DNA from 2 places in the Paraburkholderia sp. SIMBA_027 genome. Region 1 is predicted to be linked to the other one. Evidence: riboswitches for the same ligand, from Rfam matches in the RefSeq annotation. Region 1 holds a riboswitch; the other holds the start of a gene.
The links. Region 1 has a riboswitch for thiamine pyrophosphate ahead of SB764_RS31430 (FAD-dependent oxidoreductase). Riboswitches for the same ligand answer to the same signal wherever they lie in the genome.
Positions count from the first base shown of each region.

Region 2: another riboswitch for thiamine pyrophosphate. It lies ahead of thiC (phosphomethylpyrimidine synthase ThiC); the one in region 1 lies ahead of SB764_RS31430 (FAD-dependent oxidoreductase).

Region 1 is NZ_JAWRWY010000020.1:76,333-88,301, reverse strand. Features, by position in the region: gene SB764_RS31465 (glutamate synthase-related protein) at 1-534, shown strand, start outside; gene SB764_RS31460 (glutamate synthase subunit beta) at 637-2,103, shown strand; gene thpR (RNA 2',3'-cyclic phosphodiesterase) at 2,695-3,264, shown strand; gene SB764_RS31450 (D-amino acid dehydrogenase) at 3,310-4,665, opposite strand; gene SB764_RS31445 (MFS transporter) at 4,712-6,028, opposite strand; gene SB764_RS31440 (SDR family NAD(P)-dependent oxidoreductase) at 6,426-7,208, opposite strand; gene SB764_RS31435 (ABC transporter ATP-binding protein/permease) at 7,205-8,962, opposite strand; TPP riboswitch at 9,463-9,575, shown strand; gene SB764_RS31430 (FAD-dependent oxidoreductase) at 9,824-10,957, shown strand; gene thiS (sulfur carrier protein ThiS) at 11,046-11,243, shown strand; gene SB764_RS31420 (thiazole synthase) at 11,296-11,969, shown strand, end outside.
Region 2 is NZ_JAWRWY010000016.1:39,630-51,598, forward strand. Features, by position in the region: gene SB764_RS27805 (DUF2844 domain-containing protein) at 1-198, opposite strand, end outside; gene bamC (outer membrane protein assembly factor BamC) at 585-1,814, shown strand; gene SB764_RS27815 (L-lactate permease) at 1,933-3,534, opposite strand; gene SB764_RS27820 (hypothetical protein) at 3,799-4,299, opposite strand; gene SB764_RS27825 (glycine zipper 2TM domain-containing protein) at 4,551-4,772, opposite strand; gene thiC (phosphomethylpyrimidine synthase ThiC) at 4,988-6,919, opposite strand; TPP riboswitch at 7,022-7,161, opposite strand; gene SB764_RS27835 (GreA/GreB family elongation factor) at 7,369-7,776, opposite strand; gene SB764_RS27840 (EamA family transporter) at 8,455-9,456, shown strand; gene SB764_RS27845 (entericidin A/B family lipoprotein) at 9,601-9,738, opposite strand; gene SB764_RS27850 (DUF1328 family protein) at 9,948-10,109, shown strand; gene SB764_RS27855 (bacterioferritin) at 10,181-10,723, shown strand; gene SB764_RS27860 (MFS transporter) at 10,754-11,965, opposite strand.

The sequences.
Region 1 (11,969 bases):
ATCATCTGCGGCAACACGGTGATGTACGGCGCGCTCGAAGGCGAAGCCTTCCTGCGTGGCGTGGCGGGCGAGCGTTTCGCGGTGCGTAACTCGGGCGCGACGGCGATCGTCGAAGGCACGGGCGACCACGGCTGCGAATACATGACGGGCGGCACGGTGGTCGTGCTCGGCGAAACGGGCCGGAACTTCGCGGCGGGCATGTCGGGCGGTATCGCCTACGTGTTCGATCCGGAAGGCACGTTCGCCGGCAAGTGCAACAAGGCGATGGTCACGCTCGAACCGGTGCTGCAACAGGCCGAGCAGGAACGCACGGTCGACCGCGCACTGTGGCACGCCGGCCAGACCGACGAAGCGCTGCTCAAGGGACTCGTCGAGCGTCACTTCCAGTTCACCGGCTCGCCGCGTGCAAAGGCGCTGCTGGAAAACTGGGACGCGGCACGCCGCCAGTTCGTGAAGGTGTTCCCGACGGAATACAAGCGCGCACTGGGCGAAATCGGCGCGAAGAAGGCGAACCAGGAAGAACTGGCCGCTTAATCCCGCGAAGACGACTCCAAGACGATGATTCGCCCGCCGCGCACCTGATGCGGCGGCGGGCGCGGTCCCCCTCACTGAATAGATTAGATAGACGAGAACCACATGGGTAAGGCAACCGGTTTTCTCGAGTTCGAGCGCCAGCATGAGGCGTACGAAGCACCGCTCACGCGTGTGAAGCACTACAAGGAATTCGTCGCGGCGCTTACGGACGCCGACGCGAAGGTCCAGGGCGCTCGCTGCATGGACTGCGGCATCCCGTTCTGCAACAACGGCTGCCCGGTCAACAACATCATTCCGGACTTCAACGACCTCGTGTTCCGCCAGGACTGGAAGAGCGCGATCGACGTCCTGCACTCGACCAACAACTTCCCCGAGTTCACGGGCCGCATCTGCCCGGCGCCCTGCGAAGCGGCGTGTACGCTTGGCATCAACAACGACCCGGTCGGCATCAAGTCGATCGAGCACGCGATCATCGACAAGGCCTGGGCCGAAGGCTGGGTTGCGCCGCAAGTCGCGAAGCACAAGACGGGCAAGAAGGTCGCGGTCGTCGGTTCGGGCCCCGCGGGTCTGGCCACGGCGCAGCAACTGGCGCGCGCCGGTCACGACGTAACCGTGTTCGAAAAGAACGACCGCGTCGGCGGCCTGCTGCGCTACGGCATCCCCGACTTCAAGCTGGAAAAGTGGCTGATCGACCGCCGCATGCGCCAGATGGAAGCCGAAGGCGTGACGTTCCGCACCAGCGTGTTCATCGGCAAGGGCGAGCTGCCGGCTTACATCGGCAACACGGCGAAGGAAACCATTTCGCCGGACGAGCTGAAGGACCAGTTCGACGCCGTGGTGATCGCAGGCGGTTCGGAAACGCCGCGCGATCTGCCGGTGCCGGGCCGCGAACTCGAAGGCGTGTACTACGCGATGGAGTTCCTGCCGCAGCAGAACAAGGTCAACGCGGGCGACAAGCTGGCGGACCAGCTGGTGGCGAAGGGCAAGCACGTCGTCGTGATCGGCGGCGGCGATACGGGCTCGGACTGCGTGGGCACGTCGAACCGTCATGGCGCGAAGAGCGTCACGCAGTTCGAACTGCTGCCGCAGCCGCCGGAAGTCGAGAACAAGCCGCTCGTGTGGCCGTACTGGCCGGTCAAGCTGCGCACCTCGTCGTCGCACGAGGAAGGCTGCTCGCGTGACTGGGCTGTCGCGACCAAGCGTCTCGAAGGCAAGAACGGCAAGGTCGAGAAGCTGATCGCCGCGCGCGTCGAGTGGAAGGACGGCAAGATGGTCGAAGTGCCGGGCTCGGAATTCGAAATGAAGGCCGACCTCGTGCTGCTCGCGATGGGCTTCACGCAGCCGGTTTCGCCGGTGCTCGAGGCGTTCGGCGTGGACAAGGATGCGCGCGGCAACGTGCGCGCCTCGACCGAAGGCGACAAGGCGTACTACACGTCGGTCGACAAGGTGTTCACGGCGGGCGACATGCGCCGTGGCCAGTCGCTGGTGGTGTGGGCGATCCGTGAGGGCCGTCAATGCGCACGCTCCGTCGACGCGTTCCTGATGGGCAGCACGGAGCTGCCGCGTTAAGAGCGGATCTGGGACCCAAGTAAGCGCTGAAGCGCTAACTTGGGTCGACACGTGAGGGCCGTCAATGCGCACGCTCCGTCGACGCGTTCCTGATGGGCAGCACGGAGCTGCCGCGTTAAGAGGCGGATCTGGGACCCAAGTAAGCGCTGAAGCGCTAACTTGGGTCGACACGTGAGGGCCGTCAATGCGCGCGCTCCGTCGACGCGTTCCTGATGGGTAGCACGGAGCTGCCGCGTTAAGAGGCGGATCTGGGACCCAGGTAAGCGCTGAAGCGCTAACTTGGGTCGACACGTGAGGGCCGTCAATGCGCACGCTCCGTCGACGCGTTCCTGATGGGCAGCACGGAGCTGCCGCGTTAAACCTCATTAAGTCGTGCAAAATCCAGCGCGTCCGTCGCCAGGACAGGACGCGCGGGAGACGGCAGGAGACAGATGCCAGGAAGCCGGGCACCCTTCGGGGTGACCCGGTTTTTTTGCGTCCGGAGGCGTCCGGCGCGCGTGTGTTTGCGGGTTGTCACGGGCGCACCGCGTCGCGCGGGCGCGCTACCATGTGGCGATTGTCGATTGTCCGACCGTTCGAGGACTGCCGATCATGTCCGAAGCCCGGGAAGCCCACGCCGCAGCCAGCAAGGACGCCGATCAATGGCGGCGCTGCTTCGTCGCGCTCGCGCCCGATACGCCGTCGCGCGACGCGCTCGCCGCGCTCGACGTGCCACCCGGCGCGCGCCGCGTGCCCTACGCGCAGTTGCACATGACGGTGGCGTTCATCGGCGCGATGACCTTCGCGCAGGGCGAGGCGCTCGCGCAGCGGCTCGCCAGTCACGCGACGCCCGTGCCGCCTGCGAGCGTCACGAAAATCGAATGCTGGCCGGGCGGCGCGCAACCGCGCCTGATGGTGGCCGTCGTCGCGATGTCCGATGCGTTCACGGCGCTCGACTGGGGCGTGCGTTCATCGATGGGGGAGGTGGGTTTGTCGCTCGATGCGCGCGCGTTTCGTCCGCATGTGACGCTTGCGCGCTTCACCCGCGATGCGCACGGCGCGCCGCCGCCGCCGAGCGCCGCAGCGTTGCCGCCGCTGCGCTTCACGTCGCTCGTGCTCTATTCGAGCACGCTGGCGAAGCAGGGCGCGAAATACGAGGCGCTGGCGAGCGTGGCGCTGTAAGCGGGAGCGCCCGCGCCTCGCGTCTCCCGCCTCGCGCGTTCAGCGTCAGCGCCGGTAGCGCGCCAGCGTCAGCCCGTCGAGATCGATGTCCGGCCGGTGCTGCGTCACGAGATCGGCGACCACGCGGCCCGATCCCATCGACATCGCCCAGCCCGTCGAGCCGTGGCCGACGTTCATCCACAAGCCGTCGACGCCCGAGGCGCCCAGCAGCGGCGCGCCGTCCGGCACCATCGGCCGCCTGCCGACCCAGAATTGCGCCGACGACGGCGTGGCCGCGTGCGGAAACCAGTCGTCGAGCACTTTCATGAGCGTTTGCAGCGCCTGCTCGCGCAGCGTCGTGCGATGGTTGCCGAGCTCCGCCGTGCCCGCCACGCGCAGATACGGCCCGAAACGCGTGATCGCGGTCTTGAGCGACTCGTCCATGAGCGCGGCGCGCGGCGCCTTGTGCTCGTCGACGACCGGCAGCGTGGCCGAGTAACCCTTCACCGGATAGAGCGGCACGCGCACGCCCAGCGGCGCGACGAGCGCCGCGCTTTCCACGCCGAGCGCGACCACCACGGCATCGGCGGCCAGCGTGTGCGGCGAGGTGTCGGCGGCGGGTTCGGCGAGATCGGCGGGGCGCAGCACTTCGGCGGGCGCGCGCCGCTGTTCGCGACGGTTGCGCGCCTCGCGGCCCGGCACCGCGCGCACGCGCACGCCCGTCACCTTGCCGCCCGCGGATTCGAGCGCGAGCACTTCGGTATCGAAGACGAACTTCACGCCGCGCGCCTCGCACACGGCGCGCAGCTCGCGCGTGAAGCGCGCGCAGTCGCCCGCTTCGTCGTCGGGGAGATAGATGCCCGCGACCGGCTTCACGCGCGACCACGCGAGGCCCGGTTCGATCTGCGCGCAGGCATCGGCGTCGAGTTCGCGATACGCGATGCCCGCGTCGCGCAGCACGTTCAGCGCGGGCTGCGCGAGCTCGACGTCGTAGTCGCTGCGAAAGAGTTGCAGATAGCCCTGGCTGCGGCCGTACTCGAACGCATGCTGCGCGCGAAACGCGTGCAGACATTCGCGGCTGTAGTAAGCGATGCGCTGCATGCGCTGCTTGTTCACGCGAAAACGCGCGAGGTCGCATTCGCGCAGCCAGCGCGCGATCCAGCGCCACTGCGCGGCGTCCAGCGCGGGGCGGAAGATCAGCGGCGAAGTGGGTTTGAGGAGGTATTTGAGGAGCTTGGCCGGCATGCCCGGCGCGGCCCACGGCGTGACGTAGCCAGGCGCGATGACGCCCGCGTTGCCGAAGCTCGTGCCGAGCGCGACGCCCGGCTCGCGCTCGATGACCGTGACGTCGCAGCCTCGTTCGCTCAGATAGTACGCAGTAGCGACGCCGATCACACCGGCGCCGAGGACGATCGTTTTCATGCCGGTCGTAGTGAGAGGGACGGAAGGTATTGCAGCATGTTCGGGCTCATCGTGCAGCGGAGTCCGCAGGCGGCCGGGCTTGCTTCTGAGCCTGCTGATCGGCAATGTCTGACGCGCCATGATCGGCCAGCACTTTGCCCTTCGTTTCCGGCAGACACAGCGCCGAGACGATCACGAGCAGATAGCCCGCGCCCGCCACCGTACCGATCGCTTTCACGAGCGTCGTGGTCTGCGCGAGCGTGCCGACGAGGATCGGAAAGAACGAGCCGAGACCGCGTCCGAGGTTGTAGCAGAAGCCCTGTCCCGAGCCGCGGATCGCGTTCGGGTAAAGCTCGGAAAGATAGGCGCCGACGCCCGCGAAAATGCCCTGCACGACGATGCCGAGCGGAAAGCCGAGCGCGAGCATCGCGGCATCGGTGATCGGCAGCATCGTGTAGGCCATGCCGAGCGCGAACGAACCGATCGCGAACAGGATGAACGACGCGCGCCGGCCGATCTTGTCGCACAGAATCGCGCCGACGATATAGCCCGTGAACGAGCCGACGATCAGCACGATCAGATAGCCGCTCGTGTTGAATACGGACAGATGGCGCACCGTCTTCAGATAGGTGGGCAGCCAGGTGGTGATCGCGTAGTAGCCGCCGAGCATGCCGGTGCACAGCGCGCTGCCGAGCAGCGTGGTCGCCAGATGCGCGGGCGCGAAGATCTGCAGGAAGTGGCCTTGCACGTCGCCGGCCTCGCGCGCGCGGCGCGTCTGCAGGAACACCTCGGGGTCGCTCACGTTGCGGCGCACGTAGAGAATCCACAGCGCGGGCAGGATGCCGATCCAGAAGCACGCGCGCCACGCGTATTCCTCGGGCAGCAGCGCGAAGAAGGCCCAGTAGAGAATCGCCGCCGCGCCCCAGCCGAACGACCAGCTGCTCTGCACGGTGCCCACGGCCTTGGCGCGATGCTGCGGCGAGCGGATCGTCTCGGCCATCATGATCGTGACGACCGACCATTCGCCGCCGAAGCCGACGCCTTGCAGCGTGCGCGTCGCGAGCAGTTGCCAGAACGAGTGCGTGAAACCGGAGAGACAGGTGAAGAGCGCGAACGTGGCGATGGTCCATTGCAGCACGCGCACGCGGCCGTAGCGATCGGCGAGGATGCCCGCGAGCCAGCCGCCGATCGCCGACGAGATCAGCGAGCTGGTGGCGATCATGCCCGCCTCGCTTTTCGTCATGCCCCACGTGGCGATGAGCGTCGGGATCAGGAACGAGTAGATCATGAAGTCGAACGCATCGACGGCGTAGCCGCCGAAGCCCGCGTAGAGCGTGCGGCGCTCGCGTGCGTTCAGTTCCTTGAACCATTGAAATGCTGCCATCGCGCGTCGTCCCCAGGATTGTTGTGCGCGCCACGACCGGCGTGGCGACGGGTGGCGAAAGCGGCGTCCGGTGGCGCGGGCCGCTGGCGATGCGTCGAGGCGCGCGCTGCTGGCGGGCCGCCGATGCTCGAACGGCGCTATTTTACGGTGCGACAGGCTGTCGCGGCCAGGGAAGCCCTCAGGATGCGGGGCATTGTGTGCGCTTTCGCTCGCGATTTTGCGCGATGGTGCACGCGTGTTCGCTTCACGTGCGATTTGCGTGGGCGATGTTTGCGCTGCGTGCGCGGTTTGTGGGTGGCGTGCGGCGTGGCGCGGGTATGCGCGAGTGTCGCGCAGGTGTCGTGCGTGGCGTTTGATTCGCCGGCGAGCGAACCAATGCGTGATGCGCGCGGGAGAATCAGCCCAGCGTCAGTCCGCCGTCGATGTGGATGGTCTGGCCGGTGATGTGACGCGCGGCGTCGGAAAGCAGGAAGGCGATCAGTTCGGCGATATCGGCGGGATCGGCCACGCGGCCCAGCGGCGTGACTTCGGCGGCGCGCGCCCAAGCGGGCGCGTTCTCCGGCGTGGGACCGGCGTCCTTGCGCGTGTAGCCGGGCGCGACGCAATTCACGCTCACGCCGTGCGGTGCGAGTTCGGCGGCGGCGGTTTTTGCGAGCGATTCGAGCGCGGCCTTCGCGGCGGCCGTGGCCGCGAACGGCGCGTCGGCGCGATAGCGATGCGCGACGAACGAACTCACCGCCACCACGCGTCCGCGCGCCGAGCGTATCAGCGCGGGTTGCGCCCTGCGAACGAGCGACGCGAACGCGGCGGGCATCGCGGCGAACGCGGCGCCGAGCACATCGGTGTCGAGTGCGGCCAGCGTCTGGCGCTGCGCGTGGCCCGCGTTGGCGACGAGCTGATCGAGCGCGCCGAAGCGTTCGAGCGTGGCGTCGATCAGATGCGCGGCGGGTTCATTGGCGAGATCGGCGCAAGCCGTCGCGCAGACCGCGCCGCGCGCTTCGCACGTTTGCGCGACATCGGCGAGACGGGTGCGCGAGGCCGCGTCGGCGCCGCGTGCGTGCAGCATCGGCGCCACCCCTGGCGCGGCGAGCCTGCGCGCGAGCGCCGCGCCGATGCCGGAGCCCGCGCCCGTGATCAGGACGACGCGTTCGCCGGACGCCGCGCGGCTTTCGGCGCTCACGCCGCCACGCGCTCTTCAGGCGAGCGAGCGATTTCGAGCGTGTCGTGGTGATACGCCTCGAGCGATTCGCGATGCGCCACGCTCACGATCGCCGCCTTCGGCAGACGCTCCATGAAGAGCTTGTAGAGACGGCTTTCGTTGTCCGGATCGAGCGCGCTGGTCGCTTCGTCGAGGAACAGATAGTCGGGCTTGTGCAGCAGCACGCGCGCACCCGCGAGACGCTGCTGTTCGCCCGGCGAGAGCACGCGCGTCCAGTGCGCCGATTCGTCCAGGCGATCGACGTAGCCTTCGAGACGGCAGGCGCGCAGGGCTTCGCGGCAGTCTTCGTCGCTGTAGTCGTCGGCGGGCGAGGGGTAGGTGAGCGCGGCCTTGAGCGTGCCGATCGGCAGATAGCTCTGCTGCGGGATGAACATCATGCGCGCATCCACGGGCGCGTCGATCGAGCCTTCGCCGAACGGCCAGAGGCCCGCGAGCGCGCGCATCAGCGTGCTCTTGCCCGCGCCCGACGGGCCGCGCACGAGCCAGCGCGAGCCCGGCTTGATGGCGATGTCACGCACTTCCGAAAGCGGCTGGCCGTTGGGCAGCGCGAGCTTGAGGTGCTCGGTGCTCAGTTGCTCCGCGTCGACGTAATGCAGATTGATGCCGCCATGCTCGGTGGCCGGCGAGACGCTTTCCTTCAGACGCGGCGAGTGAACCACGCGCACGAATTCGCGCAGACGGTTCACGGTGGCGCGCCACTCGACGAGGCTCGCGTAACTGTTGATGAACCACGAGAAGCAGTCGCTCACGGTGCCGAAGGCCTGCGAGATCTGCATCAGCACGCCGAACGTGAAGGCGCCCGCAAAGTAGCGCGGCGCGGCCACGACGAGCGGGAAGATGATGGCGATCTGGCCGTAGAAGCTCAGCACGAAGGTGAGGCGCTTCGTGTACTTCATCACGCGCCACCAGTTTTCGCGGATGTGCTCGAAGAGGCCCTGCGCATTGCTGCGCTCGGTTTGCATGCCGTCGTAGAGCGCGATCTGCTCGGCGTTTTCACGCAGGCGGATCAGGCCGAAGCGGAAGTCCGCTTCCACCTTTTGTTGCTGATAGTTGATCGACACGAGCGGGTGGCCGACCTTCTGGATCACGAGCGACCCGAACACGGCGTAGAGCGCGGCGGCCCAGACCATGTAGCCCGGAATCGTGATGGGCGTGCCGCCCAGCGAGAAGGTGAGCGCGCCCGCGATGGTCCACAGGATCGTGATGAACGAGATCAGCGTGACGACCGTCGAGAGCAGGTCGAGCGTCAGCGAGAGCGTGCTGGTGGCGAACGATTGCAGGTCGTCGCTGATACGCTGGTCGGGGTTGTCGGCGAGACGGTCGCGCTCGATGCGGTAGAACGCGCCCTGCCGAAGCCAGTCGTTCAGATAGTGCGTGGTGAGCCACTGGCGCCAGCGGAAGCCGAGCATCTGGCGAAGATACCGCCCGTACACCGCCAGGATGATGAAGCCGAACGCAAGCGCCGTGAAGATCATCAGCAGATGCGGGAACTGTTTGACGTCCTTGGTTTGCAGGGCGTTGTAGAAGTCCGCGTTCCAGCCGTTCAGACGCACGTTGATCCACACAACGGCGAGATTCATCGCGATGATCGCGACGAGCAGGCCCCATGCGATCCAGCGTTCCTCGGACACCCAGTAGGGCTTGATGAGGCTCCAGGCCGTGATCTTGTGATGCTCGTTCTGATCCGGCGTGGCGCGGGGAGTGTGGTTGGTCATGAGCGTCCTGATGTTGTGCCCTGATGGTGTTGCCGTGTATGTCCGGTATGCCGCCTTGCGCCGTCCTTGGCCGCGTCTTTCGCGAACGCGGCGCGAGTCGCGTACGGCACGCGGTGGACGGACTTGCTAGCGATTCTGTCGCGAGCCGCTTAAGTGAGTCTTAATGCCACGTTGGGCCACGCTCGGCCACGTTGGGCCACGCGCGCCCCATTCTCTCACCGCCCGAAAGCGGCCGGGCGGCATACGGGGTTCGGGGCATTGTGCCAGAGCGCCGCTTGCGCCCCCCATTTTTAGGGGCCGCCGCGGCCCGCGCGTGGAGACGAAAAGGCCGCCGGGCGCACTGAGCGGCACAGCCCGGAAAGCAGCGGAAAGCGCGTGAAGAAAACACAGAAAAACCCGCACAAAACCCCACGAAAACGCCCGCAATGCAGCATCGGCAGCCTATAAACCGGCCTGCCGGGCGGTTTGCGGCGCGCGCGCCTTTTGTGGTCTAATGACTGCTGACGAAACAGGGGTGCTTCACCGGTATGCCTGCATGCCGCCGTGAGGCTGAGAGAGACCCTTCGCACCCGATCCGGGTAATACCGGCGCGGGAAGTTTCCGGAAAGTCTTGCTGGCGCCGCTTTTTCGAGTCCGTTCCTCCGGTTCGGGCGTGGCGTCCAGATTCCCGCCGGGCAACGCGTGCAGTGCAGTTAGTTTTCGCGCGCATCGTTTGCACGGCCGGCTTTGCCAGCCGGTTTCGTCCTTGGGTACGCATGCTTGTTGCCGTACGGAAAGGATCCGATGACCGCACCTTCTTCACCTCAATCAGTTCGCTCCCCGATTCTGGAAGCCTCGCCGGATGCTTCGGCGCCCTCTGTCGTGCCCGATTTCGCCGTGCTCGGCGGCGGCCTGTGCGGACGCCTCGTCGCGTGGCGACTCGCGGGCGCCGGGCATCGCGTGGCGCTTTACGAGCGCGGCGGTCCCGAGGGCGGTGAAGCCGCGGCCTGGGTCGCGGCGGCCATGCTCGCGCCGCTCGCGGAAGCCGCCGTCGCCGAACTGCTGATCACCGAACTGGGCGTCGAATCGCTCGACACCTGGCCGCGCATTCTCGCCGAGCTGCCCGAACCCGTCTTCTTCCAGCGCAACGGCACGCTCGTGGTCTGGCATCACGCCGATCGCACCGAAGCACCGCTGTTCGAACGCCGCGTGCGCGCCAACGCGCCGCGCGCGCTCGCCGACGCGCATTTCACGACGCTCCAGGGCGCTCAGCTCGACGCCGCCGAACCGGCGCTCGCCGGGCGTTTCGCGCGCGGCTGGCTGCTCGACGGCGAAGGTCAGCTCGACAACCGCCAGGCGCTGGCCGCGCTCGCCGCGGGCCTCGCGCAGCGCGGCGTGCAAACGCACTGGAACACCACGGTCGACGACGCGAATCCGCCGCCCGCGCGCGTGACGATCGATTGCCGCGGACTCGGCGCGAAACCCGCGCTGCCCGCGCTGCGCGGCATCCGCGGCGAAGTCGCGCGCGTGCACGCGCCGGGCATCGGGCTCACGCGTCCGGTGCGCCTGCTGCATCCGCGTTATCCGCTCTATATCGCGCCGAAGCAGAACGATGTCTACGTGATTGGCGCGACCGAAATCGAAGGCGAGGACCGCTCGCCGGTGAGCGTGCGCTCGGCGCTCGAACTGCTGAGCGCGGCGTTCGCCGTGCATCCGGCGTTCGGCGAGGCGCGCATTCTCGAACTCAATTCGCAGTGCCGCCCGACCTTGCCCGACCATCGCCCCGCGTTCTTCTGGGACGGCGACAACACGTTGCGCGTGAACGGCCTGTATCGCCACGGTTTCATGATCGCGCCCGCCGTCGCCGACGAAGCGGTGCGAGTGGCCGAAGCCTTGCTGGCCGGACGCATGCAGAACGCCGACGGATTCGAGGCGCTGCGCGCCGAATCGCGCTGGCCGGCGATGCTGCACGACCGCCGCGCCGAAGCCGCGCCGCGTGCGCACGAACCGGCCTGAGCGCGTCGCTATCCGCGAACAGGAACACGATGGACACGACGGCGCGCCGCTTGCGCCGCATGAAACACACGTAGTCAGACGAATCGTTATGGACATTCAGATCAATCAGAAGCCGCTCACGCTCCCCGAGGGCGCGACCGTCGCCGACGCGCTGGTCGCGTTCGGCGCGCGTCCGCCGTTCGCCGTCGCCGTGAATGGCGATTTCGTGGCGCGCGCCCAGCACGGCGCGCGCGCATTGTCGGCGGGCGACCGCCTCGACGTCGTGAGCCCGGTGGCCGGCGGCTGATACGGCCGCTAGCCGATCCGCGCGCCCACGCCACCCGACCAGGATTTCCGCCATGACCACGCTTCAACCGACCGCCGACGCGCTCACGCTCTACGGCGAAACTTTCCAGAGCCGCGTGCTGCTTGGCACGTCGCGCTATCCGTCGCTGCAATCGCTGTCCGATTCGATGGCGGCCGCGCGGCCCGGCATGATCACCGTCGCGTTGCGCCGCCAGATGAACGAGGGCGGCGCCGAAGCCGGTTTCTTCGATCTGCTCAAGCGCCACGGCGTGCCGCTGCTGCCGAACACGGCGGGCTGCCTCACCGTCAACGAAGCCGTCACCACGGCCCACATGGCGCGCGAGGTGTTTGACACCGACTGGATCAAGCTCGAACTGATCGGCGACGACTACACGCTCCAGCCCGATCCGGTCGGCCTGATCGAAGCCGCCGCGCGGCTCGTGAAGGACGGCTTCAAGGTGCTGCCGTACTGCACCGAGGACCTCGTGATCGGCCGTCGTCTGCTCGACGCGGGTTGCGAGGCGCTGATGCCGTGGGGCGCGCCGATCGGCACCGGCAAGGGCGTGATCAATCCGTACGGTTTGCGTGTGCTGCGCGAGCGGCTGCCCGACGTGCCGCTGATCGTCGATGCGGGCCTCGGTCTGCCGTCGCACGCGGCGCAGGTGATGGAGTGGGGTTTCGACGGCGTGCTGCTGAACACGGCGGTCGCGCAGGCGACGCACCCCGA
Region 2 (11,969 bases), on a different contig from region 1:
ATCGGTGTAGCTCGCCATCCGCGCCTCGCCGCCCGCGACGCTGTGCGCGGGCGGCGAGGCGGCTTCGGCGGCGGGGGCGATGTCGCCGAGCGCGGCGTGCGCGACGGCGGGCAGACCGGCCAGGCACACGAGTGCGCAGGTAACTGCGCGGGCGACAGACGTGACGCGGCCCGCCTCGGTGAGGCTGCAAGTTGTCATATTTCTCTCCGTTAGATTCTTTTTTCGAGATGTTTCTTTTCTTTTTGAGAAAAGTAGCACCGGGCCCTTTCAGGCAAGCCCACCGAACGCGCGACACCGCACTGCGCAAACTCGAGCGAACCTCGATAGAACCCGCAGTCGCTTGATTTGTAAGGAAAAGCTGAGCAAAAGGGCACAATCGGCAAGGCTTACCGAATGTTGATAAACGTTAATTTGATTACGGGAAATGCCGGTAAAGGCCGCGCGGACAGGGCGTTGCGCGCGAGGAAAGCGTTTCAAGCGGCGTTGTCGCCCCCGGCTTTTTGCACATCACGCCGAGTCGCCGGTAAAATGTTTGGTTGATCCACGAAACCGGACGTGGCCTAAGCCGAAGGGATTACCCGAACATGAGTGATTTTCATCAACGTCTTGCCGCACGCGCCTTTGCGCTCCTGATGGCGGGCGGGTTGGTCGCCGGCTGCAGTTCGCCGTCGCCGAACAAGATCGATTACCGCAGCGACGCCAAGGCGAAGCAGGCGTCGCTGGCTGTACCGCCGAACTTGCTGGACGAAACGTCCGACCAGCGTTCGGTGGCGCCGCAGGGCGGCGAGGCCTCGCTGTCCACGCTCAAGCAGGTCCAGAGCGACGCGCCGTCGTCCGACCAGCAGACCCAGGTGCTGCCGCAGGTTCCGGGCATGCACATCCAGCGTGACGGCACGGAAAGCTGGCTCGTCATCGACAGCCGCACGCCCGCCGACGTCTGGGCCCAGGTCCGCCGCTTCTGGCAGGAACAAGGCTTCCTGCTGGTCGTCGACCAGCGCGACAAGGGCGTGATGGAAACGGACTGGAACGAAACCCATCCGAAGATCAACGACGGTCTGATCCGCAACACGCTGTCGTGGGCCACGGGCAACTCGTACGTCACGGCCGAGCGCAACAAGTACCGCACGCGCCTCGAAACGTCGCCCACGGGCGGCACGTATGTGTTCATCAGCCAGAAGGGGCTGAGCGAGCAGCTGTCGGGCACCAACAACGAGACCAGCAAGTGGGTGCCGAAGCCCAACGATCCGGCGCTCGAGCAGGAATACCTGAAGCGCCTGATGATGACGCTCGCGAACGCCAAGCCGGGCGTGCCCGACGCGCAGGTCGCGAAGGACGTCGACGCGAAGGCCAACGCCAAGGACGCGAAGTCGAAGGCACCGGACGCGGCCGCCGCCGCCATCGCCGCGCAGAACGCCGCAGCCGTGGGTCAGAGCCAGCCGTCCACGCCGACCGGTAACACGTCGGGTCAGTACACGTCGAGCGAACTCACGCTCGGCGAGCCGTATGACCGCGCGTGGCTGCGTGTGGGCGTCGCGCTCGATCGCGCCAACTTCACCGTGGACGACCGCGACCGCTCGAAGGGCATCTACTACGTGCGCTACGTCGATCCGCAGGATATGACGTCGGCGGAACAGGGCTTCTGGAACCAGATCTTCCATGGCCGCAAGGAAAAGATCGCCAAGCAGTACAAGGTGAACGTGCGCGCCGTGACCGAGAACCAGACCCGCATCGCCGTGGTCGACGACAAAGGCCAGATCGACTCGTCGCGCCCGGCGCGCGAGATCATGGGCCTGATGGTCGAAGAGCTGCACTAAGCGATTTGCAACCGGACGAAGGCGCGCTGTCCGTCGCCTTCGTCCGGTCCGCGATCGTTAAAAAGCCCGCCTGCGTCAAGCAGGCGGGCTTTTTATTTTGCTGCGGAGTATCGCGCGCTCAGTGCGGCGGAATCATCCACGTGAAGACGTTCTGCTGGAGCCAGACGAGCAGGCCGAGCAGCACCGTCATCAGGATCGAATGCTTGAAGGTGCGTGCGAAGACGTGGCCTTCCTTGCCCTTGAGCTCGGTGGTTGCGACGCCCGTCGCGATGTTCTGCGGCGAGATCATCTTGCCCATCACGCCGCCCGACGAGTTGGTCGCCGCCATCAGCACGGGATTGAGGTTGAGCTGCTGCGCGGCCACCACCTGCAGGTTGCCGAACAGCGCGTTGCCCGAGGTGTCGCTGCCCGAGAGGAACACGGCGACCCAGCCGAGGAACGCGGACACCAGCGGGAAGAACGCGCCCACCGACGCCACGCCGAGCCCGAGCGTGTAGGTGAGGCCCGAGTAGTTCATCAGAAACGCGAGCCCGACGATGGTCGCCACCGTGAGAATGGCGATGCGCGTCTGCACCCACGTGTCGACGATCGCGCCGCCGAAGTCGGCGGGTTTAAGCCGCACGACGAAGGCCGTGATGATCGCCGCCACGAGGATCGCGGTGCCCGTGGCGAGCGGCTGGAAGTCCCAGATCGCGCCGTACGGCGTCTTGTAGAGCGTGATGAAGACGGCCTTGTCGAGACCCGGCCACGGCACTTTCACGTCGCCGATCGCGAACACCTTCGCCACGGTCCAGAGAATCACCACGACGGCCACGATGATCCACGGATACCAGCCTTGCGCGCCCGAGACGGCGCCGCGCACTTCCTTCGCGCGGTCGACCTTGATCTCGAAGGCGGGATCGGGCGCGGGTTTCCAGACGCGCAGAAACACGATGGTCAGGATCAGCGAAACGAGCGACGACAGCACGTCGGTCAGGCTGTAGTTGATGAAGTTCGCGGTGACGAACTGCGTGATCGCGAAACTGCCGCCCGAGACCAGCAGCACCGGCCAGATGCGCAGCATGCCGCCCACGCCCGCGTAGATCGCGATCACGTAGAACGGCAGCAGCAGGGCGAAGAACGGCAACTGGCGGCCGACCATCTGGCCGAGCACGTCGGCGGGCAGATGCGTGACCGCGCCGAGCACGGTGATCGGCACGCCGAGCGCGCCGAACGCCACCGGCGCGGTGTTGAAGATCAGCGTGAAAGTGAGCGCTTCGAGCGTCGGGAAGCCGAGCATGATGAGCAGCGAACTCGTGATCGCGATCGGCGTGCCGAAGCCCGAAATGCCTTCGAACAGCGCGCCGAACGAGAACCCCACCACGACGAGCACGATGCGCCGGTCGTTCGGCAGATTGTCGAGCAGCCACATGCGGAACGCCGCGAAGCGCCCCGAACGCAGCGCGATGTTGTAGAGCAGGATGGCCGTGACCACGATCCACATGACCGGCCACAGCGCGAACACCACGCCGTTGAGCACCGCGCTCACCGCCAGATTGACCGGGAACTGCCAGCCCGCGATGGCCACGATCAGCCCGACGACGAGGCCCGCGAGCGAAGCCTGCCACGCGGGGCGGCGCGCCCAGCCGAGCAGGACGAGCACCACGGCGATCGGCAACACCGCCACGATGAACGACAAGAGCAGCGAGTTGCCGATGGGTGTCAACAGCTGATGAAACATGACGTCTCCTTTGTGCTGGTTCGTATCGGCGCATCGATGCGTGGGCGCAAGGCGTGCCGGGCGTGGCGTCGGCGGGGCGGACGGCGCGCGGCGGCGTGCGTCGTCGAGAAGGAGGGCGATGTAGTTAAGGCAGTGCTTCAATCCCCGGTGCCCCTAAGCAGGATAGAAAATGGGCGCGGAGCGTCAAGGAGGGAAAGTACGGTCGTGTGCGGGCCGGGCGCGCGGGAGGGGCAGCGGTTCGAGTGCGGATGCGATGCCGCGCGATCAGCGATGCCAGTGTCCGCCGCCGCCCCAGTAGCCGAAGCCGAACGAGATCGACGGCGCGCCCCAGCCCCATGCGGGATACGAATAGTAGGCGGGCCAGGCCGGATAAGCCGGATAGTACGCAGGCCAGACCGGCCACACGGGCGCGGCGACGACGACCGGCGGCGTGGCCGTGAGCGAACCGGGATACTGCGCGTCGGGAATCGCGGCGGGCGCGGGGTTGGGCGCCGCGGTCCAGGTCGATTGTGCCGATTGCTGCGTTGGATAAGCCGACGTTTCCTGCTGCGTGCCGGCGGCGGGCACCGCGCCGGCGTAGTACGGCGAGTAGGACGAGTAGGGCGCGTAGCCGTATGGCGCGTAGTAGTAGCAGCCCGAGAGCGCGAGCAGCGTGACGGCCGCGCCTGCCGAAGCGGCGCGCTTCACGTATCGCGCGGGCGTGGAAGCGCGGCAAGCCGACACAGACGAAGACAGCATCGATACAAACGCAAACGGGTATTGCATGACGGGCTCCGAGGCGCGGCGCGGATCGCGGCGTAGTCGATCGAGCTTACTCGCGTTGCCGTCGCGGCGTATTGCCCACGCGTAACGGCATATTTCGGGCAAGGGCATCGACGCAATGGCGCGGCTCAAAAACAGGCGCGGCGCATGTCCCAAGGAACCATGCGCCGCGCATCCTCTCTGAAACCGGGCTGGCCGGCGATCTGCCTGTCGGGGTTGTCGACGTTGTCGTTATGCTTCGCGCAGACCGCTGGTTACTTGCCGACCTGATTGCCGATGATGCCGCCCACCGCCGCGCCGCCCACCGTCGACAGCGCGCTGCCGCCGATCACGGCGCCCGCAGCGCCGCCGACACCCGCGCCGATGGCGGTGTCGCGATCGCGTCGGGACATGTTGTCACAAGCAGTGAGACTGCCGAGCACGGCGACCAGCGTGGCGGCCGTGAGTAGGATGCGGGGACGGACGAGCGCGTTCATTGTCGACTCCTTGAAATCGGATATGCGATGCGGATCTCGCCGCCTATCGCAGGCCCGATTCGCACCTCCAGTACACCCATCCTAGCCACACGCCGCGTATCAGGGTGTGTGCGCTTGTCAGCGAGTTGTCGGAGTCGTTAAAAAATGTATCGGCGCGCCGCACGACGATCGTCGTGACGATTTTCATCGTGCGGCGCAGCGAAAAACCGCTTCGCTTACTGGCGCTGATAAATCTCCGCGCCTTGCTTGACGAACTCGACGGCCTTCACTTCCATGCCTTTTTTCAGGGCTTCGTCGTCGCTCATGCCTTGCTTCGCCGCGAAGTCGCGCACGTCCTGCGTGATCTTCATCGAGCAGAAGTGCGGGCCGCACATCGAGCAGAAGTGCGCGACCTTGGCCGAGTCCTTCGGCAGCGTTTCGTCGTGGAATTCACGCGCCTTGTCCGGATCGAGGCCGAGGTTGAACTGGTCTTCCCAGCGGAACTCGAAACGCGCCTTCGAGAGCGCGTTGTCGCGCACCTGCGCGCCCGGATGACCCTTCGCGAGATCGGCCGCGTGCGCCGCGAGCTTGTACGTGATGATGCCTTCCTTCACGTCGTCCTTGTTCGGCAGGCCGAGGTGTTCCTTCGGCGTGACGTAGCAGAGCATCGCCGTGCCGAACCAGCCGATCATCGCCGCGCCGATGCCCGAAGTGATGTGATCGTAGCCCGGCGCGATGTCGGTGGTCAGCGGCCCGAGCGTGTAGAACGGCGCTTCCTTGCACCAGTCGAGCTGGAGATCCATGTTCTCCTTGATGAGCTGCATCGGCACGTGGCCGGGGCCTTCGATCATCACCTGCACGTCGTGCTTCCACGCGATCTGCGTGAGTTCGCCGAGCGTCTTCAGTTCGCCGAGCTGCGCTTCGTCGTTGGCGTCGTAGATCGAGCCGGGACGCAGGCCGTCGCCGAGCGAGAAGCTCACGTCGTAGGCCTTCATGATTTCGCAGATCTCTTCGAAATGCTCGTAAATGAAGGATTCCTTATGGTGCGCGAGGCACCACTTGGCCATGATCGAACCGCCGCGCGAGACGATGCCCGTCATGCGGTTGGCCGTGAGCGGCACGTATTGCAGACGCACGCCCGCGTGAATCGTGAAGTAGTCGACGCCTTGTTCGGCCTGCTCGATCAGCGTGTCGCGGAACATTTCCCACGTGAGGTCTTCGGCCTTGCCGTTGACCTTTTCGAGCGCCTGATAGATCGGCACCGTGCCGATCGGCACCGGCGAATTGCGGATGATCCACTCGCGCGTTTCATGAATGTGCTTGCCGGTCGACAGATCCATGACCGTGTCGCCGCCCCAGCGGATCGCCCACGTCATCTTGTCGACTTCCTCGCCGATCGACGACGTGACCGCCGAGTTGCCGATGTTCGCGTTGATCTTCACGAGGAAGTTGCGGCCGATGATCATCGGTTCGCTTTCCGGGTGGTTGATGTTCGCGGGGATGATCGCGCGGCCGCGTGCGATCTCGTCGCGCACGAATTCAGGCGTGATTTCCTTGAGCGCGTCGGCGCCGAACGCCGCTGCGCCGAACGCCTGGCCCGGATGCTGGCGGCCCATCATTGCCGCGAGCTTTGCGCCGTTCGGGCCGCTCGACTTGAGGCTCTCGAGGTACTCGGCGCGACGCTGGTTTTCGCGGATCGCGATGTACTCCATTTCGGGCGTGATGATGCCCTGACGCGCGTAGTGCATCTGCGTGACGTTCTTGCCGGCCTGGGCGCGGCGCGGCGTGCGGTGCAGGCCCGGGAAACGCAGTTCGGCCGTGGCCGGATCGGCGGCGCGCTCGCGGCCGTAGTCGGAGGAGAGGCCAGGCAGCGCTTCGGTGTCGCCGCGCTTTTCGATCCACGACTGGCGCAGCGCAGGCAGACCCGCGCGAATGTCGATCTTCGCTTCGGGATCGGTGTACGGACCCGAGGTGTCGTAGACGTAGACCGGCGGATTCTTCTCGCCGCCGAAGCCCGTGGGCGTGTCGGCTTGCGTGATCTCGCGCATCGGCACGCGGATGTCGGGCTGCGAGCCGGTGACGTAGATCTTGCGGGAATTGGGCAGCGGCGCGATCGCGGCTTCGTCGACGTGCGCGTTGGCGGAAATGAATTTGGGATTCGCGTTCATGCGTCTCTCTCTCCATGAAGCAGTGGGGGAACAACGGCTTAGCAGGAGACGAAACGGAACGTGGACGGACTTCGCTTTGATGGATGAAGCAAGGCGATGGTGCTGCGAAGTCCGGACGCTTCCCTGCGCTGGCATTATCCAGATCAGGTTCAAAGGGTATTTCTCACCCGCGAAATACGCAGCTTGAGCATTCGTATGAATGGTTCGAAGCGGCGCATGACGCAGGACCCCCGCGTAAGCAGGCCAAACGATACACCGCGCTGCGACGATCTGGCAAGCGCGAATTCGCGCGCGATGTGGCAGGCGCGGCGCGTTTCGCGCGCGCGCTCATATAGCGATGCGCGCGGATTTCGCGTTGTTGGGGAGGGAGGAAAAGTGGTGGAAGAACCGCGAAGCCACGGCGCAAAGCCGCGCGTGCTTCGGGTGAAAGCTGCGCGTTATTAGAGCGATTAGAGCGAAAAATCGTCGGCGGCTTCGGGCTGAAACAGGATGCGATCGATCTTGAGCGTTTCGACGGCGCCGCTCGGCGGCGTGAAGCGCACGGTGTCGCCGCGCTTCGCGCCGAGCAGCGCAAGGCCCGCCGGCGAGAACACGTTCAGGCGTCCGGCTTCGACATTCGCGCCCGCCGGATAAACGACCGTGAAAGTCACCGGTTCGCCCGAGCGCTCGCTCACGAGCGTGACCTGCGAATTCATGGTGACGACGTTCGAGGCGACCTTGTGCGCATCGACGATCTCGGCGCGCTCGAGCAGCTCGTCGAGCATGGCCTGGCGCGCCGGGGCGGCGCCAGGTTCGGCGGCGCATTTTTCGAGGCGGGCGAGATCGAGTTCGGTCAGGTAACGGATTTTCTTGGACATGGCGGTTCTCCCGGCAATCCGGAAAAGTGAAAGGGATGAGGTGAGGGATCGTCGGCCCGGAGCCTGGCCGAACGGCTCCGGAAGCGGAGGGTGGTTCAGCGCGGGCGCCGGGCGGCGGCTTGCGGGGCGTGGTAGCCGGTGGACTGGCCGGGTTGGCGCGGGCGTCGTCGAGCGAATGCGCGTGCTGGTGCGCGGGCCGCCCGTGCGCGCACGACCGCGCCGCGCAACGGGCGCGGCGGCGGGCAAACGGCGAGGATCGGGGGCGATTGGCGCATCAGTATCGACGAAGCAAAAAAGTGGACGAAAAATCGTCTGAAAGTAAATCGAAAGGATGTGTCATCCTAGCACGGTCTCGAAAATCGGGGGCGAGGGCGGCCGGATCGACGCTGCGTTTCGCCCGGATCGGGACACCGTTGCGCGCACGCAGCGCCCCCACGCATAAAGGCGCTGCGCGGCGTCCGCAATGAAGCACGTTGTTGCATAATGCGTGGCGCCCGTCCGAGCTTTCAATCGTGTTTCGGGCGCGTTCAGCTTCGCCCTCATCGGCACGCTCTCTCGCACTTTCGCTCCGCTCTCCGCCTCCATCATGCCGTCGCGCTTTGCTCGTCCCGTCCCACGTCCGGCGGGATGCCCGTGCTTCGTCCGTTCCCCTTCCAGCGCCGCCACGGAGCATTGACGATGCTGCCCCGTTTGCCTTCCGGCCAGACTGCTTTGTCGCTCGCACAAGGGCTCCTTCTCGGTCTCCTTCAAGCGTTGATACGGGCGGGCGCCTGGTGCTGGCGCAGTGCGCGCGCCCTGCGCCTGCCGCAGACGCGCAGCGGTCGCGTCGCGCTGTCGCTTGCGGTCGTCTACTTCGTCTGGGGCTCGACCTATCTCGGTGTGCACGTCGCGCTCGGCTCGTTTCCGCCGCTCTTGCTCTCGGGCCTGCGCAACCTGCTGGCGGGCATCGGTCTGTTCGTATTCGCGATGCGGCGACGCCCCGTCATGCCCACGCTCGCGCAGGTGCGTAACGCGGGTGTCGTCGGCACGCTGCTGGTCGGGCTGTCGAGCGGCATGCTCGCGTACGGCATGCGCACGGTCGGCACCGGCACGGCGGCCGTGATGGTCGCGACCGTTCCCTTGTTCGCCACGCTGATCGCAGCGGCTGCGGGCCGGCGTGTCGCGAAAGGCGAATGGGCGGCGGTCGCGCTCGGTCTCGTCGGCATCGCCATTCTGAGTCACGGCGGCGGCGCGAGCGGCACGGCGGGCGGGTCGCTCGCGATTCTCGGCGGCGCGCTGTTCTGGGCAGTGGGCGCGCATCTGGCGGGACGGCTCGAATTGCCGTCCGATCTCTTCATCGCCACGGCCTTGCAGATCGGCCTCGGCGGTGCGATCTCGACGATGGTCGCGTGGATCACCGGCGAGCGCATGGGCACGCTGCACTTCCTGCCGTTCGTCGCCTTCGTTTATCTGATGCTGATCGGCACGATGGCCGCGTATGTCGCGTATGGCTATCTGATTCGCCAGACAAGTCCGCTCGTGGCGAGCAGCTGCATGTACGTGAATCCGGTGGTGGCGGTGGCGCTGGGCGCGGTGATGCTGGGCGAGCCGATCACCACGGGGACGATCGTCGCGACGGTGCTGATTCTCGGCAGCGTCGGACTCTCGTTTTTCTTCGACGACAGGCGCCGGACAAACTGATTCGATCTGCGATTCACGCAGATTGTCCGGATGGCCAGGTGATTGCCAGGTGTTTGCCAGGTACTGGATTTTCTTCTTCGATTCGCCGCAAAACGATGAAAAACGGCGCGCACAGCGCAGCCGTTTTTCACCGAGGCCCGCCGCTTACTTCGCCTGCTCGGCGGTGTTCGAAATGGCGTGACCACCTGAAGAAATATCCTGGCCAGCGCCCGCCACGGTGTTGCAGGCGGCCAGTGCCGCAGCCGACGCGGCAACGAGAAGCAAGGCAATCAGGCGTTTCATGAGGGATTCCTCCACGATTAAGGGAATCCTCCTCCAGCACGCGGCGTGCCTGACGCCGTTTCTCTCCCTCCCGATTCTGCTTCGAGCCCTTGTTTCAAGGGCTATTCGCGATTTTTCCGCCAGATTGTCCGCGTGCTCGGGACCGCTGCTTGCGCATAGCGAATTGCCACATCAGCCGCATCCAGGGGGAAAAACGGGAGAACGACGCCATGCTTCATTACGCCATCGTCTTTTTCGTGATCGCGCTCATTGCCGCCGTGTTCGGCTTCACCGGCATTGCGGCGGGCGCGGCGGAAATCGCCAAGATCCTGTTTTACGTCTTCCTCGTCGTGTTCGTCGTCACGCTGCTGCTCGGCGTGCTGCGCGGCTAGCGGCCGGTAGTCGCCGTCCGCGACCGCGCGCGAACCCAAGTCAGCCTGCCAACCGTTCGAAGGAGAGTCAGATGTCGAAGTCACACGCTTCGTTTGAGATCGATCTGAAACGCGTGCGCGAAGATGCGCGACGCAATCTGGAGCAAGGCCCGGTCACGCCGGGCTACGGCGCGGACCGCGAAACCGTGCTCAAGCTGCTCAACGATTCGCTCGCCACCGAGCTTGTTTGCGTGCTGCGCTACAAGCGGCACTACTTCATGGCGAAGGGGATCGAATCGGAATCGGTGGCGGCCGAGTTTCTCGAGCACGCGACCGAGGAAGAACAGCACGCGGACATGCTCGCCGCGCGCATCGTGCAGCTTGGCGGCGAGCCGGATTTTTCGCCCGCGCACCTCGTCGAGCATTCGCATTCCGAGTACAAGGAGGGCAAGGACCTGCACGACATGATTCGCGAAAATCTGATCGCCGAGCGCATTGCGATCGAGAGTTATCGCGCGATCATTCATTACCTCGGCGACAGCGACACCACCACGCGGCGCATTTTCGAGGAGATTCTCGCCGTCGAGGAAGAGCATGCCGACGACATGACCGATTTGCTCGATTCGGGCAAATAGGCGTGTCGACGGCGGGATTTGCCGTGACGGTCAGGAAGTCTGCGCGCTCGCGTTCACGCGCGGGCGCGTGGCGAAATGCACCCACGCGGCCAGCGCCGTGAAGCCGAGTCCCGCCACGCAGACGCCGACCCAGCCGAACGCATGCCACGTCGCGGCGCCCACGGCCGAGCCGGTCGCGCCGCCGATGAAATAGCAGACCATGAACACGGTGTTCACGCGGCTGCGCGCTTCGGGCCGCAGTGCGTAGATGCGCGACTGATTCGAAATCTGCGCGGCCTGCACGCCGACGTCGAGCACCACGACGCCGATCACCAGACCGATCAGGCTTTTGCCCGAGAACGCGAAGATCACGAACGCGAGCGCCATCAGCGCGATCGACATCGTGATGACCGCGCGCGGTCCGCGTTTGTCCGCCGAGCGTCCGGCCCACGGCGCGGCCAGCGCGCCCGCCGCGCCGACGATGCCGAACAGCCCCGCGACCTGCGGCCCGAGATGGAACGGCTCGCCCGCGAGCAGCAGCGTGAGCACGGGCCAGAACAGGCTGAACGCGGCGAACAGGCAGGCGCCCGTCGCCGACGCTTCGCGCAGTCCGCGCAATTCCACCGCCAGATGCCACATCGAGCCGAGCAGCTTGCCGTAGCTCAGCGTCGACGTCGGCCGGCTTTTCGGCAGTTTTTTGATGATGACCACGGCGAGGCAGAGCAGCACCACGATCGACGCGCCGAACACCGAGCGCCAGCCGAAATACTGACCGACGAAACCGGCGGCGGTCCGCGCAAGCAGAATGCCGATCAGCAAGCCGCTCATGACGGTGCCGACGGCGTGGCCACGCCCTTCGGGCGGCGCGAGTTCGGCGGCGAACGGCACGGCTTGCTGCGCGATGGTCGAGAGCACGCCCATGGCGAGGCTCGCGCCAATCAGCACGGGCAGCGTGGGCGCGGTCGTGGCGACGAGCAGCGCGCAGCAGAGCAGCGCGGTCTGCATCAGGATGATGCGGCGGCGGTCGAAGCGGTCGCCGAGCGGCGCGAGCAGCAGCATGCCGGCGGCGTAGCCGAGCTGCGTCGCGGCGGGCACCGCGCCGATCCATGCCGCGCCGCCCGGGAAGGCCTGGCGGAAGTCGTCGAGCAGCGGCTGGTTGTAATAGATGTTCGCGACCGAAATGCCCGCGATGGTCGCGAGCAAAAGCAGGAGGCCGCGCAACGACCGGCTGTCGCCGGCGGTAGCGGATTCGGATGTGGGCATGGGC